Regions from separate parts of the Oceanobacter sp. 4_MG-2023 genome, predicted to be linked through region 4. Evidence: predicted binding sites of a transcription regulator. Region 4 holds the regulator's gene; each other region holds the start of a gene.
The links. Region 4 encodes sigma-54, which starts transcription at its own class of promoters, with help from an activator protein. Its sites were predicted from a motif close to TGGCACNNNNNTTGCTNT; they were not measured.
Positions count from the first base shown of each region.

Region 1: a site for sigma-54 is predicted at 2,361-2,378, ahead of nifH (nitrogenase iron protein). Genes of this name have one in related genera too.
Region 2: a site for sigma-54 is predicted at 2,473-2,490, ahead of Q8W24_RS01760 (NifB/NifX family molybdenum-iron cluster-binding protein). Genes of this name have one in related genera too.
Region 3: a site for sigma-54 is predicted at 2,446-2,463, ahead of rutA (pyrimidine utilization protein A). Genes of this name have one in related genera too.

Region 1 covers NZ_JAUYVV010000006.1:152,694-157,070, reverse strand. The annotation lists gene glgC (glucose-1-phosphate adenylyltransferase) at 1-525, opposite strand, end outside; gene Q8W24_RS06705 (SIR2 family protein) at 1,089-1,940, opposite strand; gene nifH (nitrogenase iron protein) at 2,529-3,413, shown strand; gene nifD (nitrogenase molybdenum-iron protein alpha chain) at 3,560-4,377, shown strand, end outside.
Region 2 covers NZ_JAUYVV010000002.1:14,791-19,167, reverse strand. The annotation lists gene rimO (30S ribosomal protein S12 methylthiotransferase RimO) at 1-771, shown strand, start outside; gene Q8W24_RS01770 (GFA family protein) at 831-1,232, opposite strand; gene Q8W24_RS01765 (flavodoxin) at 1,758-2,321, shown strand; gene Q8W24_RS01760 (NifB/NifX family molybdenum-iron cluster-binding protein) at 2,541-3,020, shown strand; gene Q8W24_RS01755 (adenosine deaminase) at 3,045-4,055, opposite strand; gene Q8W24_RS01750 (helix-turn-helix domain-containing protein) at 4,256-4,377, opposite strand, start outside.
Region 3 covers NZ_JAUYVV010000008.1:59,509-63,885, reverse strand. The annotation lists gene rutD (pyrimidine utilization protein D) at 1-128, opposite strand, end outside; gene rutC (pyrimidine utilization protein C) at 144-527, opposite strand; gene rutB (pyrimidine utilization protein B) at 524-1,279, opposite strand; gene rutA (pyrimidine utilization protein A) at 1,276-2,367, opposite strand; gene rutR (HTH-type transcriptional regulator RutR) at 2,649-3,344, shown strand; gene Q8W24_RS07810 (isopenicillin N synthase family oxygenase) at 3,944-4,377, shown strand, end outside.
Region 4 covers NZ_JAUYVV010000010.1:76,675-81,051, reverse strand. The annotation lists gene rapZ (RNase adapter RapZ) at 1-669, opposite strand, end outside; gene ptsN (PTS IIA-like nitrogen regulatory protein PtsN) at 694-1,152, opposite strand; gene hpf (ribosome hibernation-promoting factor, HPF/YfiA family) at 1,156-1,458, opposite strand; gene Q8W24_RS09285 (RNA polymerase factor sigma-54) at 1,509-2,999, opposite strand; gene lptB (LPS export ABC transporter ATP-binding protein) at 3,128-3,853, opposite strand; gene lptA (lipopolysaccharide transport periplasmic protein LptA) at 3,850-4,377, opposite strand, start outside; gene lptC (LPS export ABC transporter periplasmic protein LptC) at 4,376-4,377, opposite strand, start outside.

The DNA of each region.
Region 1 (4,377 bases), on a different contig from region 4:
GAAGTCGGAGGCTTCTTCAAGGGGAACTTCGACACAACCGACCGTGACATCGGCACCGGATTGCTGGTGGGCGGCCAACATGCGGGTATAGTCCATGGAATAAATATGGTCACCACCAAGTATCAGCACATAGTTGGGGGTGTGATGGCGCAGGATGTCGAGATTCTGATAAATGGCATCGGCGGTACCTTTGTACCAGCCTTTATCGATACGTTGCTGGGCGGGCATCAGTTCAACAAACTCACCCACTTCATAACGCATGAAAGACCAGGCCCGCTGGACGTGACGAATCAGCGAGTGGGATTTGTACTGGGTAACCACACTGATTTTGCGAATACCTGAGTTAACACAGTTCGACAATACAAAATCGATAATGCGGTATTTGCCACCAAAAGGAACCGCCGGTTTGGCCCGCCAGCGAGTGAGCTGTTTTAATCGGCTGCCTTCACCACCGGCCAGAACCAGGGCCAGGGTTTTACGAGAGAGGTCGGTTGTTAATGGTGCATCATCGTAGCTCTTGAGCATATGGTTATCCTTTTGCCGAGGTGCTGGCACCGGCCGGTAAGGCGTCCGGGCCTTGATTCCTTGTCCCTGAGCCCTGATGGAAGACAGGTGCTCCAAGGGATGTCGGGTTACTTACAATGATCGCGCAAAGAGGCTGGTTTGATGAGCTGGACATCCGCTGCCAGCGTTTGCCTTGTTATTAGCATCCGCTTTCCTGATGACCGCTTCAAGTGTTTGCTTATGTAGTTATACCTGTCAACGGCAAGGCTCCAAGCTGTTTTTGAACAGGATTACCCACTATGTCAAGGTATAGTCTTTTTGTATGACAAAACAAGGCAAGTTGGATAAGGCAAGAGGGGCGTGCTGAAAGGTCTTATGGTGTGTTATCCAGGGCAGAAGCACGGAAGACTGTATGGGGGAGAAGGCCCGGGGCCGGGTCAGTAATACGACAACAGAGAGGATGGTGAGAACAGAAATGAGGAGTCAATATCAGCCCTCTCACCCACCACGATTAGGCTGAGAGGGCTGAAGCCCATTGGTACGGGTCCAATAAGGGCAACAGGTATCAAGCTATCAACAAGGTATCAAGCCGTCAGTGCTTGTGCTTCGGCCATCAGTTCACTGAAATCGGCTTCAACAATCACCAGGTTCTTTTTGTCGCAGAAGCGACGTTCTTTATCATTGGGTTCGGGCATCAAGACCCAGCCCGCCGGTTCGCCAGCGCTGTACATAATGTCGCTCAACACCATGCGTTCGGTGTCCCGTTGCATCCGCATACCAGCAAACAGGTATTGTTTGCCCTGACGGTATTGTTTGAGGAAACCAGGAATGGCGAAACCTCCCATCAGTTCAGTGATGTAGTCAACATAGTCGGCGTCAGAAGCGATATAACAAGGCTCGGGGACCGGAGTACCCATGGGCTTGAACAGGATCGGCAATTGGCTGTCGACGCTGTCTTGGTCTATTTCGCTGTAGTCACTGCCATCGGACTGGAAAATCCGGAAACGATAGTCGGTGCCAGCGATACGAGAGATACCTACGATCAGGGTATGGGGGCGGCCCTGATAGGCATTCTGCAGCTGGGTGTCGCGATTGATATCAACAATGTAAGGCAGTTCCATATCCGCCAGCCACTGGTGGAAGGGGGACTGGGTCCATTGGCGTTCGCCATACTGGGTGGTCAGAAAGCGCTCGATAAATTTGCGGCCCTTTTTGTTTTCCAGGTTCATCGCCGCACGGGGGAATTCATACATCAGTCGCGGGGCCATGGGTTTGCCGCCATTCATTGCCAGTATCAGACTGTCACTGTCGGCAGGAATCGCTTCGCCAGTGGTGGTTTCTACGACACCGTTTAATGTTTCCGCACCCAGGTACGGAATGATCTGCCCTGTACGCAGACCGTTGGTCAGTGTTTGCAGAAGCTCCGAGCTTGCCATGTGGGATTCCTCTCTGTCGTCATATTGGATAAATCGCTTGAGCGTTACCGTGACTGCTTCAATATTCAGGCCAGATTGATGGCGGGCCAGTCTGCTCCGCCAGATCGGCTGTCTGCGCCCTGTGGCCGCTGAATTTCTCTCCTCCCGGCCTTGTTTTTTTGTGTAGCAAAGCAACCGTACGGCTGTTTTTTGGCGTAAAGACGACATTCAGATATAGCTACTTATATAGACTTTTTATCCCCGGATATGGCGATCGATATATGACAATAATCTGACATCAATAGAATCGTCAAAACCCGACAAATTGTTTGTTGGGTGTAGTACATCGTCACTGTTGTTGTCGTGATACATACTGATAATAAATCCTTAACAAAAATAAAAATAACTTAAAAAACAATGACTTATATATTTTATTCGGAATGGCATGAGGTCTGCAGTATTGGACTGGTGAACAGGCAGCACAGGCTTTCGGTAAATGCCGGAAGCGACTGATTTGTTATCAGTAGTGCCAACGAAGCACGGTTGCCTGCCTCCCCGAACCCTTAAGGGTAAAGGTCCTCGCTCGGAAATTTACAGGAGATACAGACTATGGCTATGCGTCAATGCGCCATTTATGGCAAAGGCGGTATCGGTAAGTCCACTACCACTCAGAATCTGGTGGCTGCTCTGGCAGAAGCTGGCAAAAAAGTAATGATTGTTGGCTGCGATCCAAAAGCAGACTCCACTCGTTTGATCCTTCACTCCAAAGCTCAGAACACCATTATGGAAATGGCTGCTGAAGCAGGCACCGTGGAAGATCTGGAACTGGAAGACGTACTGAAAGCCGGCTACGGCGATATCCGTTGCGTTGAATCCGGTGGTCCAGAGCCAGGTGTTGGTTGTGCCGGTCGCGGTGTTATCACGGCCATTAACTTCCTGGAAGAAGAAGGCGCTTACGAAGACGATCTGGATTTCGTTTTCTATGACGTACTGGGTGACGTGGTGTGTGGTGGTTTCGCCATGCCAATTCGTGAAAACAAAGCGCAAGAAATCTACATCGTATGCTCTGGCGAGATGATGGCTATGTATGCAGCCAACAACATCTCCAAAGGCATCGTGAAATATGCCAACTCCGGCGGTGTTCGTCTGGCTGGCCTGATCTGTAACTCTCGTAACACTGACCGTGAAGATGAGCTGATCGAAGCACTGGCTGCCAAAATCGGCACTCAGATGATCCACTTCATCCCACGTGACAACGTAGTACAGCGTGCAGAAATCCGTCGTATGACTGTGATTGAGTACGATCCAACCGCTAAACAAGCGGATGAATATCGTGCCCTGGCCAACAAAATCATCGACAACAAAAAACTGGTTATTCCACAGCCTGTGACTATGGATGAGCTGGAAGAGTTGTTGATGGAATTCGGCATCATGGAAGAAGAAGACGCTTCTGTCGTCGGTAAAACTGCTGCTGAGCTCGCTGCCGAAGCTTAAGCGGTCGGGCTGAGCTGACTCTCCTGAGTTGGCTGCCCATGCTCGGGATAGGACAGATTGGTCCTATCGGAACCCGTGTTGCGCAGGTACCCCCTCACTTGCGCAACCCGGTCTGTTACCCGTTATTAACTTGAAGGAGGCTCACCATGGCCATGTCCCGCGATGAAGTAGAATCGTTGATTCAGGAAGTGCTTGAGGTCTATCCAGAAAAAGCCAAAAAAGACCGCGCCAAGCACTTGACTCCAAACGACCCTGAACTCGAACAATCCAAGAAATGTATTACGTCCAACAAAAAATCCTTGCCCGGTGTAATGACCATTCGTGGTTGTGCCTATGCTGGTTCCAAGGGTGTGGTATGGGGTCCTATCAAGGACATGATCCATATCTCTCACGGCCCGGTTGGTTGTGGTCAATACAGCCGTGCAGGACGTCGTAACTACTACATCGGTACCACAGGGGTGAACACCTTTGTGACCATGAACTTTACCTCGGATTTTCAGGAAAAAGACATCGTCTTCGGTGGTGACAAAAAACTGTCCAAGCTGATCGATGAAATCGAAACCCTGTTCCCGCTGAACAAAGGGATTTCCATTCAATCCGAGTGCCCGATCGGTCTGATCGGTGACGATATTGAAGCGGTCTCCAAAAAGAAAACCGCCGAGCACGGCAAGACAGTTGTACCGGTTCGTTGTGAAGGATTCCGTGGCGTTTCCCAGTCCCTGGGTCACCACATTGCCAACGATGCCGTCCGTGACTGGGCACTGGGTGCCCGTGACGAAGACAACAGTTTTGAAACCACACCATACGACGTTGCCATTATCGGCGATTACAACATCGGTGGTGATGCCTGGTCTTCCCGTATCCTGTTGGAAGAAATGGGCTTGCGAGTTGTGGCGCAATGGTCTGGTGATGGCACCATCTCTGAGATCGAATTGACGCCAAAAGTGAAACTGAACCTGGTTCA
Region 2 (4,377 bases), on a different contig from region 4:
ACCTCCGCTTATGGCGTTGACCGTAAATACCGCACCGATTTCTGGAACGGCAAACCGGTTAAAACCCGACTGTTCGATCTGTGTAACGAACTCGGCAATCTCGGTGCCTGGGTACGCCTGCACTATGTTTACCCCTACCCCAGCGTTGATGACGTACTGCCGCTGATGGCCGAAGGCAAAATCCTGCCGTACCTGGATATTCCGTTCCAGCACGCCAGCCCACGTATTCTGAAACTGATGAAACGGCCGGCTCACGCTGAGAACACCCTGGAACGGATCAAAAAATGGCGTTCGATTGTCCCTGAACTGGTGATCCGCTCCACCTTTGTGGTGGGTTTTCCCGGTGAAACTGAAGAAGACTTCCAGCTGCTGCTCGACTGGCTCGAAGAAGCCGAACTCGACCGCGTCGGTTGCTTCAAATACAGCCCGGTTGATGGCGCCAAAGCCAACGACCTGCCCGACCACGTTGACCCCGAAATCCAGCAACAACGCTTCGACCGTTTTATGCAAACCCAGCAAGTTATCAGCACCCGCAAGCTGGCCCGCAAGATTGGTCAGCGAATGCCGGTTGTTATTGATGAGATCGACGACGAAGGGGCCGTTGGCCGCACCATGGGCGACGCCCCCAATATCGACGGCATGGTGTACCTGAACGAATTCCATGAGTGCGAACCCGGCGATATCATCGACGTGGAAATCGAACACGCCGATGAATACGACTTGTGGGGCTCACCCGTTATGGAAGCACCACAAAGCCGGATCGATGACTGAGAGCCTGGTTCCCAGCGTCATAACAACGAGCCGCTGCGCCCTCACGGCGGCTCGTTAGTTCAATCGGGCAGCCCATCGAACTTCGCCACCTCCTCCAAGCCCTCTTCCCAGGTCGCTTTGCTGGATAAAAAGAGATGCGCGGTTGGTAACATGGTGATGTCCGTGTCCAGACACCCTGCTGGAACAACAAGCAAACCTGCGCTCTGAGTGCAGGGTAATGCGGAACCACAACGCTGACAAAAACTCTTGTTATGGCGAGTGCCGGGAAGCGTAAAAGAGGTCACAGCCTCGGCTCCCGACTGCCAGACCAATTCAGCGGTATAAGAAAACAGATTGGCCGCATAAGCCGACCCTGTGTCTTTTTGGCAGTGCTGGCAATGACACAAATAAAAACGATCAAACTCACCGGTTATGGTAAAACTCACAGCGCCACACAGGCACGAACCCGAATAATTCGTCATCAGCACTCCTTCCATGGTTATGGTTATGGTTATGGTTATGGTTATGGTTATGGTTATGGTTATGGTTAGCAGGGAAAACAGTTAACGCCTGCCGCTGGGCAGGCTTCGGTAATGGTATCCCCTTTGATCCCTCAGCAAGGATACACTCTGCGTTTGAACTCTGGAGTAACAACCAGACGTTTTCTGTTTATAAACCTTCCTTTGTTGAAATAACGCAATCTGCACCTGCCATCCGCACACCTGCCATCCGCACACCTGCCATCCGCACACCTGCCATCCGCACACCTGCCACCCGTGCCCATGGATACATGCCCGGGTTACTGAACTGCGACATTGTTATATTCAATACATATTCGGGTCGGCTAGCGTACATGACTGGCCTGCTCCGAGTTCACCAGCATGCCGGTCGCGACAGCGCCAGGCCACAGCCTGCCAGCCCTGCAGGCACAATCGGTGGTTATCCTTGTTCTGGTTTTTATCTTGCAGGTGCCATGTCATCCACGCATCCAGCAGAGGCATTCAGCTATGAATCAAGTAGGCATCTTTTTTGGTACGGACACCGGTACAACCCGCCTGATCGGGAAAAAAATGGCCAAATTACTGGGCGATGAACTCGCGGCCAAGCCGTTGAACATCAACCGGGCCAGCCTCGACGACCTGCTGCAATATCCAGCCCTGATTATCGGCACAGCGACTTATGCTGAAGGGCAATTGCCTGGCACCGCCACCAATATCCGCAGTGGCAGCTGGCTGGATTTTTTGCCACAACTGGAAGGGGCCGATTTCAGCGGTAAAACGGTCGCGATTTATGGGTTGGGTAACCAGGTCAAATACGGCGATCGTTATTGCGATGCCATGTTTGAGTTATACAGCCTGTTCAAGGGCCTGGGTGCCAACATCATTGGTAGCTGGAGTACCGATGGCTACCTTTATTCGCATTCCAGAGCCGTCATCGATGACCGTTTTGTCGGCCTCGCCCTCGACAATAAAAATCAGGGGCTGGAAACCGAACAACGCATGCGAGGCTGGATCAGCCAGATCAAACCGGAACTCCAGGCCGCTCTGGAGCACAACACCGCTCTTGCCTGAGTCGTTTTCGTGAGCTGCCTGGCGGACAGGCTTTTGTCGCAAAGCCGACAAAAGCCTGTCCGCTGCCATACATCACCGCCTCAATGCTCGTTCTTTAAATCATAACCTTTTGATTTTATTAGAATAAATATTCCTCTGCCGCTCCGCCTTATGGCCTGCTGCTTGCAGCTTCTGTCAGCAGAGCCCCAGTATGATTGAGCCTTCAGCAGCGGAGAGAGTATGAACGAATTGACAAGTGTCGCCTGTGTCGCCGACGTACCAGCGGACCCCCAATCCATACTGGTTGCCTTCGCCTCGATGGATGGCGATATGGTTGATCAACACTTTGGCTCGGCCCAGGCGTTTTATCTGTTTGCGGTAAACGCGGACTCGGCCGAACTGCTGGCCAGCCAATCCTTTGGCTACGAAAAGAAAGATGGTAACGAAGACAAATTGAAGCCCAAGCTGTCCTGGTTGGTCGGAGCCGACGTTGTTTACTGTGGTTCGATTGGCGGATCAGCCTCCCGACAACTGATCGCGCTGGGAATCAACCCGATCAAGGTCAGTGGTGGGCCGGATGTGGAAGATCTGATTGCCGACATCCAGCAGCAGTTAAACGGCACGCCAGAGTTCTGGCTGGCCAAGATCATCAAAGACAAATCCCAGAACAAAACCGATAGCCGCTTTGATGATATGGATGACGAAGGCTGGGACGGCTAAACCACCGCCCGCCTTGTTGCTGCATTAGCCAGCGGCGTACTGCTGCAACTGCTGCTCAAATGCCTGTTTGTCGGTATCACTCAGGAAGCTGGCCCGGAAGCTGTTCGCCGCCAGTTGCACGGCTTGCGCCTTGGTCATACCCAGGTCGTCGGCCAGTGCGGTGAAATTTTCATTGATAAAGCCACCAAAATACGTGGGATCATCCGAATTTACCGTCACACACAGGCCCTGCTCCAGCATGGCCAGAATATTGTGGTCAGCCATGGTGTCGAACACCCTCAAACGCACGTTAGATAATGGGCATACTGTCAGCGGCACCTGCTCGTCAACCAAGCGTTGTACCAGGGCAGCGTCTTCCACACTGCGCACACCATGATCCACACGATCCACATTCAGTATATCCAGCGCTCCCCAGATATATTCCGGCGGCCCTTCTTCTCCGGCATGGGCAATCAGCTGATAGCCTTGATCTTTGGCGGCCTGATACAGGCGAGCAAATTTTTCCGGTGGATTGCCTTGCTCGGCACTGGCCAGGCCGATGGCGACAAAATCATCGCGATACGGCTTTACGCTTTCCAGCATGGCCAGGCCTTCCTCTTCACTCAGATGGCGCAGCAGGCTCAGAATCATCAGCGCCGACTGGCCCCACTCTGCCTTGGCATCCTGAATCGCTGCCCGAAAGCCGTTTAATACGGTTTCAACCGCCACGCCATAAGGCAGGTAGGTCTGAGGCTCTACCATGATCTCGGTATGAACAATATGCTGCTCACGGCACTTATCCAGGTAGTCCTTCATCAGGTGGTAAAAGTCTTCCTCATCACGCAGAACCGAAGCGCCGAGGTAATACAAATCCAGAAAGCTTTGCAGATCCTGAAAGTTATAAGCAGCCTCGACCGACGCCACGCTGTCGTAAGGAATCGCCACTCCGTTTTTGGCGGCTAACTGCAGCAGGCGGCTGGCCTGCAGGCTACCGTCGATGTGCAAATGGAGTTCTGCTTTTGGCATGGCGCACAGCCATTGATTGAAATCAGTCATGTTGCTCTGTCGGTTGCCTCAATTACAAAAAAACAATCGCCTAAAAAGACGCGACCATCAAGCCGGTTATTGTCTCGTGCCCGGCGTAACAGAACCAGTCGGTCAGTCGAGGAATCTGTCAGAAAGACAGGATCGTCCAGTTTGTTGACCAGTCGGTCAGCACTTTGGCCAGCGCCACCATCGTTATACAGGCAGAATGCTCAGGCACCACCCTGATGGGCAAAACGTTGGGGCGGCTGCCCAAAATAACGCCGGAAAGCGGCCACAAATGCGCTGCTGCTGGCATAACCCAACGACAGTGCAATGGCTGCACTGCTCTCAC
Region 3 (4,377 bases), on a different contig from region 4:
ACAATGCGGAAGTCTTTGCCCAGGCTGCTCAGCTGCGGTGCCCAAAAATGGGCAGCGCCACCTAGCCCCGAGCTGAAAACCAGCGTCGGGGCATCGGCGTCTTGCCGGCCATGAATTTCAATATGCATGACATTGCTCATCGGTTAGCCAACATGCGCGATGCTGGCGATTTCGATCAGGGCATCCGGTTTTACCAGACCACACTGGATGCAGTAACGCGCCGGTTTTTCACCCGGAAAGTACGATGCGTAGACTTCGTTAACCGCCGGGTAGTCACTCCAGTCACGGATCATGATCATATTGAAGGTGACGTCATCCATGGTGCCCCCCGCTTCTTCCACCACACCCTTGATGGTTTCCAGCACGTGACGGGTTTGCGCAGTGGCATCCCCGACGTGTACGACGTTGTTGTCTTTATCAAACGGCAAGGTGCCGGATACGTACAACACGCCATCGGCCATGGAGCCAGGAACGTACGGTGCTAACGGTTTGCCGGTACCGGCAGGAAGGACTGTTTGCTTGCTCATGCGGTTGCTCCTTGGGTTGGGGTAGAGGCGGCCAGGGTGGTGCAGAAGTCATCGACAGTGCTGACCCAGCCAAAAAAGGTTTCAATGTTGTACAGGGCGGCTTGCTGGACGTAGTCCGGCCCGGCCTGATGGGTGGCATCGGCCAGTACAACGCCAAAGTATTCGAGGAAAAAGCCGTCGCGCAGGGTTGATTCCACACAGACATTGGTGGCGATCCCGGTAAACACCAGATTACGGATGCCGCGGCTGCGCAACATGCTGTCGAGAGCGGTATTAAAGAAGCCGCTGTAACGTGGTTTGGGTATCACCAGATCGCCGGGCAGAGGCTTGAGTTCATCCACCAGATCGTAATCCCAGGTGCCCTTGGCCAGCAACGTGCCCATCAGTTCCGGGTTCTTGCGGATCGCTTTCAGAGCGTTGGACTTGTGCCAGTTAGGCGAGCCAGGGCCGCCGGCTTCGGTGTATTCCGCATCCCAGCCGTTCTGGAAGAACACCACTTGCACACCCGCCGCACGAGCGGCCTTGATGGCTTTGGTGATGGATTCAATCACCGGCCCGGTGGTCGACACATCAAAACCGGCCAGGTCGAGATAACCGCCCTTGGTGGAATAGGCGTTCTGCATATCGACCACAATCAGCGCCGTTTCTTTGACATTGATTGCCAACGATTCCGGGCTGGCGAGCAGCACCATGCTGACATCACCTTGCTGGTCGGGGGCATAACCCACAACCGGATTATCAATACTGCTCATGACGCATTCTCCAACATATCCACAACGTGTTTGCGGCTTTTCATTAATGGCTGAATCTTCTGGCCAAAATCTTCGATGCCCTGAACAAAATCATCAAACGTCAGCATCACACCACTGGTGGCGGGGATTTCAGCAATTTCATCGAGCATGCCGGCGACGGTTGCAAACGAACCCACCAGCGTGCCCATGTTGATATTGACCGCAGACGTCGGGTCGGCCATCTGGCGAATATTGGTATCGCCTTTGGATTTGGTATCGGCGGCCCCTTGCTGACCAAGCCAGGCAACGGCTTCTTCGTCGACACCGTCTTTATAGGATTCCCAACGGGCGCGGGCTTCGTCGTCGGTATCCGCAGCAATCACCATAAACAGCGCCACGGAGGTCACATCCCGGCCACTGTCGGCGGTGGCTTTTTCCAGTCGCTCAACCGTTGGAGCAAAGGCTTTTGGCGTGTTGACCCCTTTACCAAAACAGAAGTTGTAGTCGGCGTATTTGGCGGTAAAGGCCATTCCCGCTTCACTCTGGCCAGCGCAGATAATTTTCATGTCGGCCTGGGGTTTGGGGCTGACGCGGCAGTCGTCCATCTGGAAGTACTCGCCTTTCATATCGCACGTGCCGGTTGTCCACAGGTCGCGCAATACCGTGGCGTATTCACTGAGGTAGTCGTAACGATTGGCGAAGAACTCATCACCAGGCCACAACCCCATTTGCGAGTACTCCGGCTTCTGCCAGCCAGTAACTAGGTTAACGCCAAAGCGGCCGTGGGAAATGGAATCAATCGTTGAGGCCATACGTGCCACAATGGCTGGCGGAATGGTCAGGGTTGCGGCGGTAGCAAACAGCTGGATCTTGTCGGTGACGGCAGCCAGACCGGCCATCAGCGTGAACGATTCCATGTTGTGTTCCCAGAATTCGGTCTCGCCACCGAAGCCGCGCAACTTGATCATCGACAGAGCAAATTCAAAGCCATAATGCTCGGCGCGCTGGACGATGGTCTTGTTCAGGTCAAACGTTGGCATGTACTGCGGAGCGTTCTTGGAGATCAGCCAACCGTTGTTGCCGATAGGTATGAAGATGCCTACATTCATTGCTCTGCCCTCAGGGTTTGGTAATAGATTTGCCTTGGCGCCTGTTATGTTGCTTTGCGGCTTGGCTGTAATAAGACCAAAGCATCAAGTGTGCCATTTTGATATTGTTGATATATATCAATTACTTAGTTATTTTTTGTGTTTTAGTTCAGACCAAATAGTCTGATTTAGAGCACTTGGTTTGTGCGCTCCGGTCCGAATTGGGGCACAAATCAAGCGCTTGAGCTGCAGGCAGCACAATGGGGTAGAATGCGGCAACCAAGGAACAAACGGTAAGCAGAGTGAACAAGCAGATACAGCGGACGGCAACGCCCGCAAAGAAGCCGAAAGCCCGTAGCCGGGTCCCGAGTGAAGCAACCTTGAGCAGGCGCAAACGCCTGATGGAAACCAAACGAGCCGCTATTATGGACGCTGCCCTGGATGTGTTTTCACGCTATGGCCTGCACGGTACCAGCCTCGATAAAGTGGCCAGCCAGGCCGATGTATCCAAAACCAACCTACTGTATTACTTCGCCTCCAAAGAAGACCTGTACCTGAATGTATTGCGTCAGTTGATGGATATCTGGTTGCGGCCCTTGCAGGAGTTCCACATCGAACAGGACCCGGTGGAAGCCATTGGCGCCTATCTTCAGGTCAAGCTGGAGCTGTCACGGGATCATCCGGCAGAGTCCCGCCTGTTTTGTCTGGAAATGATTCAAGGTGCCCCTCTATTGCTGAATGAGCTGAGCTCTTCCCTGCGGGACACCGTCGAATCCCGGGTCGCGGTGATTAATGCCTGGATAGAAGCGGGCAAACTGGCCCCGATAGAACCGCATCATCTGATTTTTTCCCTGTGGGCAACCACACAGCATTACGCCGACTTCCGCGTACAGGTAGAAGCCGTGGCGGGTCACACCCTGGATGATCCCGACTTTTTTGCGGAAACCCTCGCCAATCTCAAAATGCTGGTGCTGCAAGGGATCTGTCCACGCCCCTGAGACCAGCCAAGATCCCGCTGTCTCCTTTTATCCTTGCCCTGTCCAATCACGGTGCAGAGTCTGACCCAAAACCCGTATGGGTCAGACAGCATGCTGTCACTGCGCTCCTGCCTTGGCTGTTTTTCCTTATTGCTTAATAGATAACTTTTTATAAATCAATGACATGGATCAAAGTGGCAACTGTGTCTTGCTGGTTATTTTCATGGCCGTTTGTGCTGCCAATTCCAAGGCATCCATGCCCATAATACCGGTGTCACAATGCCTTTCTATTATTCCCACTGGCTGTTTTTTACCCATTAACCTTTATTTTTAAATGGTTATTTATCCCGATCTTCTGAACTCCTGCCAAAGTCACGATTATCTCGCCCTGTTTTCGGGCCTCCCGCACAAACCGAGTGCTCTAATTCAGACCATTTGATAAAAACTAAGTATCAAAAAAGACATAAATCATTGTTATCTAACATAAATTTCTTATTGGCATAGTTGCTGCTTTTGTTTCTTTGTTCGGAAACGGTGGGCGATTGGTATCGCCTGCGGATTCTTCAGATCAGGTAACTGATCAAATCAGTACCTGAATTTCAGTCGGAGGATGCAATCGTATGACGCTTCAATATGTTCCTATCATCGATCTTGGCCCTTATTTTGATGGCACGGCCGAAGGCAAGGCCAGCGTGGCCAAGGCCGTGAATCAGGCTTGCCGGGATATTGGTTTCCTGGTCATTACCCAACACCAGATCCCTGCAGAGCTGATCGAGCGGGTCAGCAAACTGACCAGCCGCTTCTTCGACCTGCCCATGGAAGAAAAACGCAAAGCCAACCGTCCCCGTCCCGACATGGTGCGCGGCTACAGCGCGGTAGCAGAAGAGAGCCTGTCGTACTCCATGGAAGAAGCCGCTCCGGGCGACCTGAAAGAATCCTTCTCCATCGGGCCATTGAATGTGCCGGATGAACCTTATTACTCCGAAGCCATGGCCGGGCCGCATTTTGCCCCCAATGTCTGGCCGACAACGCTGCCTGGATTTGAGGAAGCGTA
Region 4 (4,377 bases):
ATCAAACAGTTCGGTGACTTCCGGCTGGCTGGATAAAAAATCGATAATCGCCTGATCCTGTCCGGTCAGAGGACGTAATTCATGTTGCCAGTAGGGGTTGGGCAGGTTGCGGACATCAAATACAAAATCGGCATCCAGAGGAATCCCCTGCTTGAAGCCAAAGGACTGGAACAGAATGGCCATATCCGGGGTGACTTTCTCGGCTACTCGCATCTTGATCAGGCTGCGCAGCTCATGGACTGACATGCGGGTGGTATCCAGCGTCAAGTCAGCCAGGTTGGCAACAGGTTCGAGCAATTCGGTTTCGCGCTCGATGGCTTCTGCCAATGAGATATTGTCATTGGTGAGGGGGTGTTTGCGACGGGTGGAGCTGAAGCGTTGTAGCAGGACTTCTTCGGTGGCATCCAGAAATACAATATCGACCTGGCGATACTGTCCGGGTAAGCAGGTCAGTACCTGGGTCAGCTGTTCCATGGCGTCGGGCAAATTACGCACATCGACACTGACAGCGACATTGGCGCGTTTTTCGGCGCTGTAGGGTAAATCCGCCAGTGCGGGCAACAGATCAACCGGCAGGTTGTCGATGCAATAAAAACCGAGATCTTCGAGCACGGCCAAAGCGCTGGACTTGCCTGAGCCAGAGCGGCCACTGATCACAACCAGGCGCATGATGCGGTCTCCGTATTGGTCTGGTTAGTGGTTGGCCAACGCTCGTTGGTACAGTTCCTGATCGCTGCTGGCACTACGCAATTGCTGACGGTAATCATTCTGACTGAAATTTTGCGCCAGTGTGGCGAGAATTTGCAGATGATCGTCCGTTGCTTCTTCAGGGACTAATAAAGCAAATACGAGGTCAACCGGTTGATGGTCAATGGCATCAAAATCGATGGCCTCTTGCAAGTGAAGTAACACGCCGACGGCTTGTTCGCATTGCCGTAAACGACAATGGGGGATTGCGATGCCTTCACCAATGCCAGTACTGCCCAGACGTTCACGTCCAAGCAGGCGTTCAAACACTTCGTCCGAACTGCTGCCGTCAACTTTTTCGGCAATCAGTCCGGCAAGAAACTCCAGCAATTTTTTTTTGCTGGTAATGGCGACGTCGGTACGGGTGCATTCTGGCAGTAGAATATCGGCAATCGCAATGCTCATAGGTCAACCTTGCCCGTGCTGTCGGGCAATCAGTTTTTCTTTGTGTTTCAGGAGTTGACGGTCCAGTTTGTCGGCCAGCAGATCAATGGCGGCATACATATCGTCGTGAGTTGAGGTGGCGTGAAAGTCAGCACCACTGGCATGCAGGGTGGCTTCTGCCTGTTGTCGGCCTTTTTCCAGGGTCAGTGTGATCTGGCCAGAAGTAATCGGGTCGACATGACGCTCAAGACGAACCAGTTTTTCCTTGACGTATGCTTCCATGGCTTCGGTCACTTCAACATGGTGTCCACTGATATTGATGCTCATAAACGGCTCCTTATCGCTCGCTTGTATCGAACAGAGATCGACGCTATCGATCAGATCAATTGTTTCCGCTCATTGGAAGGCGGAATCATCATGGCTTCACGGTATTTGGCCACCGTGCGGCGTGCAACCTGAATGCCCTTGTCGCCCAGCACAATGGCAATTTTGTTATCACTCAGGGGTTTACGCGGATTTTCTTCGCTGATCAGTTTTTTGATCATGGCGCGAATGGCGGTGGATGAACATTCGCCACCGGCGTCAGTACTGACGTGGCTGGAGAAGAAATACTTCAGCTCGAAAATACCACGAGGAGTGTGCATGAATTTTTGCGTAGTGACCCGTGAAATGGTTGATTCATGCATACCAACGGCATCGGCAATATCATGCAATACCAGAGGTTTCATGGCTTCTTCACCCTGTTCAAAGAAGTCGATTTGGTACTCGACAATTTTGGTGGCGACTTTCAGCAGGGTTTCGTTGCGGCTTTGCAGGCTTTTGATAAACCAGCGCGCTTCTTGCAAATGGTCTTTGAGGAAGGCGTTGTCGGCACTGCTGTCGGAACGTCGCACCAGTGAGGCGTAGTCGGAGTTGACGCGCAGCTTGGGGGCGATATCCGGGTTAAGCTCAACACGCCATTCATCACGGATATTACGAACAATCACGTCCGGTACGACGTATTCTGACTGCTCGGAGCTGATATCAGCGCCCGGCTTGGGGTTGAGTTCTTTAACCAGACGCAGGACGGCTTTGAGGTCTTCTTCCTTGAGCCGGGTTTTGCGCATCAGGGTGGGGTAATCTTTACTGCCCAGCAGGGCGATGTAGTCGCCGATCACCAATTTGGCTTCTGCCAGCCAGGGTGTTTCGGCAGGTAGCTGGTTGAGCTGAAGAATCAGGCATTCACGCAGGTCGCGGGCAAAAACACCGGCGGGGTCAAACTGTTGCAAGCGTTTGAGGACGGCCTGGATTTCATCTTCTTCAACACCCAGTTCCGGGTCAATTGAACCGAGTATGTCGTCGATGGTGGTGTGCAGATAGCCATCGTCATCAACCCCGTCGATCAGCATGGTGGCGATCTCGCGATCGGTGTCACTCATGGGAGTCAGGTTCAGCTGCCATTCAAGATGATCTTGCAGGTCGTCTGTGGTGGCATGACGGGAGTCATAATCAAAGTCGTCATCGCCAACCGGGCCAGAGCCTGAGGAAACCCCGGCCGTGGTCTGGAACGTATCATCCCAGTTGCTATCGACTGGCAGATCATCTGGCATCTTGTCATCAGACCATTGCTCACCCAGTTCCTGGGTGTCGGCATCGGTCGTGGCCGCTGTTGCGGTGACTTCCCTTTCCTGATCTGCATTGGTTTGCTGTGCATCCGGAAAGTCGTCGTGCTCGGACTCTTCGAATTCCAGCATGGGGTTGGAGTCCAGGGCTTCCTGGATTTCCTGTTGCAGATCGAGGGTAGACAATTGCAGCAGTCGAATTGCCTGTTGCAGCTGAGGGGTCATGGTCAGCTGCTGACCCATTTTTAACTGAAGCGATGCTTTCATACAGCGTTATTATTCATCGGTTGTCGGCATGGTCTGTGCATTATACGCCAGCCTGTGAGACAGGGAATGCTTTTCATGGTGGCGAATGAAACAGCGCTGGGCATCATAGCCCTGCAAGCCGATAAGATTCAAAGATGGAAGTCATGACCAAGGTAGATAGCCCGAACCTGTTCGTTGGCGAGTACATCATCAGCGCTGCCTTCGGCAATTATGTGTCCACCGCCTACGATATAGGCTTTTTCACAAATTGCGAGAGTTTCGCGGACGTTGTGGTCAGTAATCAGTACGCCGATGCCACGTGCCTTGAGTTGACGAATGATATCCATAATGTCAGCGACCGAGATCGGATCAACACCGGCAAAGGGTTCATCCAGCAAAATAAAGGAGGGTTCGGCGGCCAGGGCGCGGGCTATTTCGACCCGTCGTCGTTCGCCACCAGACAGGGCCATGCCGAGGCTGGTACGAATGTGCTGAATGTGAAATTCATCCAGTAGCTGTTCCAGCTGTTGCTGACGTTGGGGTTTGTTCAGGTCTGACCGGGTTTCCATGATGGCCATGATATTGTCTTCGACGCTGAGTTTGCGGAAGATCGACGCTTCTTGTGGCAAGTAGCCAATGCCTTTCTGGGCGCGGCCGTGCATGGGCAGATGGCTGATATCGTCGTCATCGATACTGACACGCCCCTTGTCGGCCTGTACCAAGTTGACAATCATATAGAAACAAGTGGTTTTACCTGCGCCGTTAGGGCCCAGCAAGCCGACAATCTGTCCGCTGCTGACCGCCAGGGAAACGTCCTTGACGACTTCGCGGCCGTTATAGCTTTTGGCTAGATGTTCAGCCTTGAGCGTTTTCATGGTTGTACGTCCGTGTTGGGCTGGGGTTGGATAATCACTTGAATACGCTGGTTGTCGTCAGCGCCGCCAGTGCCACTGCCGGATGTTTCTGAGCCACTGGCTGAGACGGTTTCCTGTTCAATGTCATAACGGATCAATTCGCCACTGAATAGGTTGTTTTCCTGACGCAAGGCGGCGTCTCCCTTGAAGGCAATTTCCTTGCGGTCGGCGTAAAAATCAATACGTTTGGCCGTCGCTCTGGTGATCGGTTTGTCGCTGCTGACCTGTTGCTGGTAGCGAGCCGGTTGACCTTCGGCAATCGCTTGCTTGAGCGCCTTGCCATCCAGTATCAGTGTCAGACGATCGGACTCGATGGTCAGTGTGCCTTGCTTCAGTACGACATCGCCTTCGTAGACGACCATACCGGTCTTGCGATCGAGTTCGGCGCGGTCGGATTCGATGATCATTTCTTGTTGCCAGTCTTCAGGCAAAGCCTCGACCGTGGTCGCCAAGACACTGCCAAAAAACAGCAGGGCGGTCAGTTT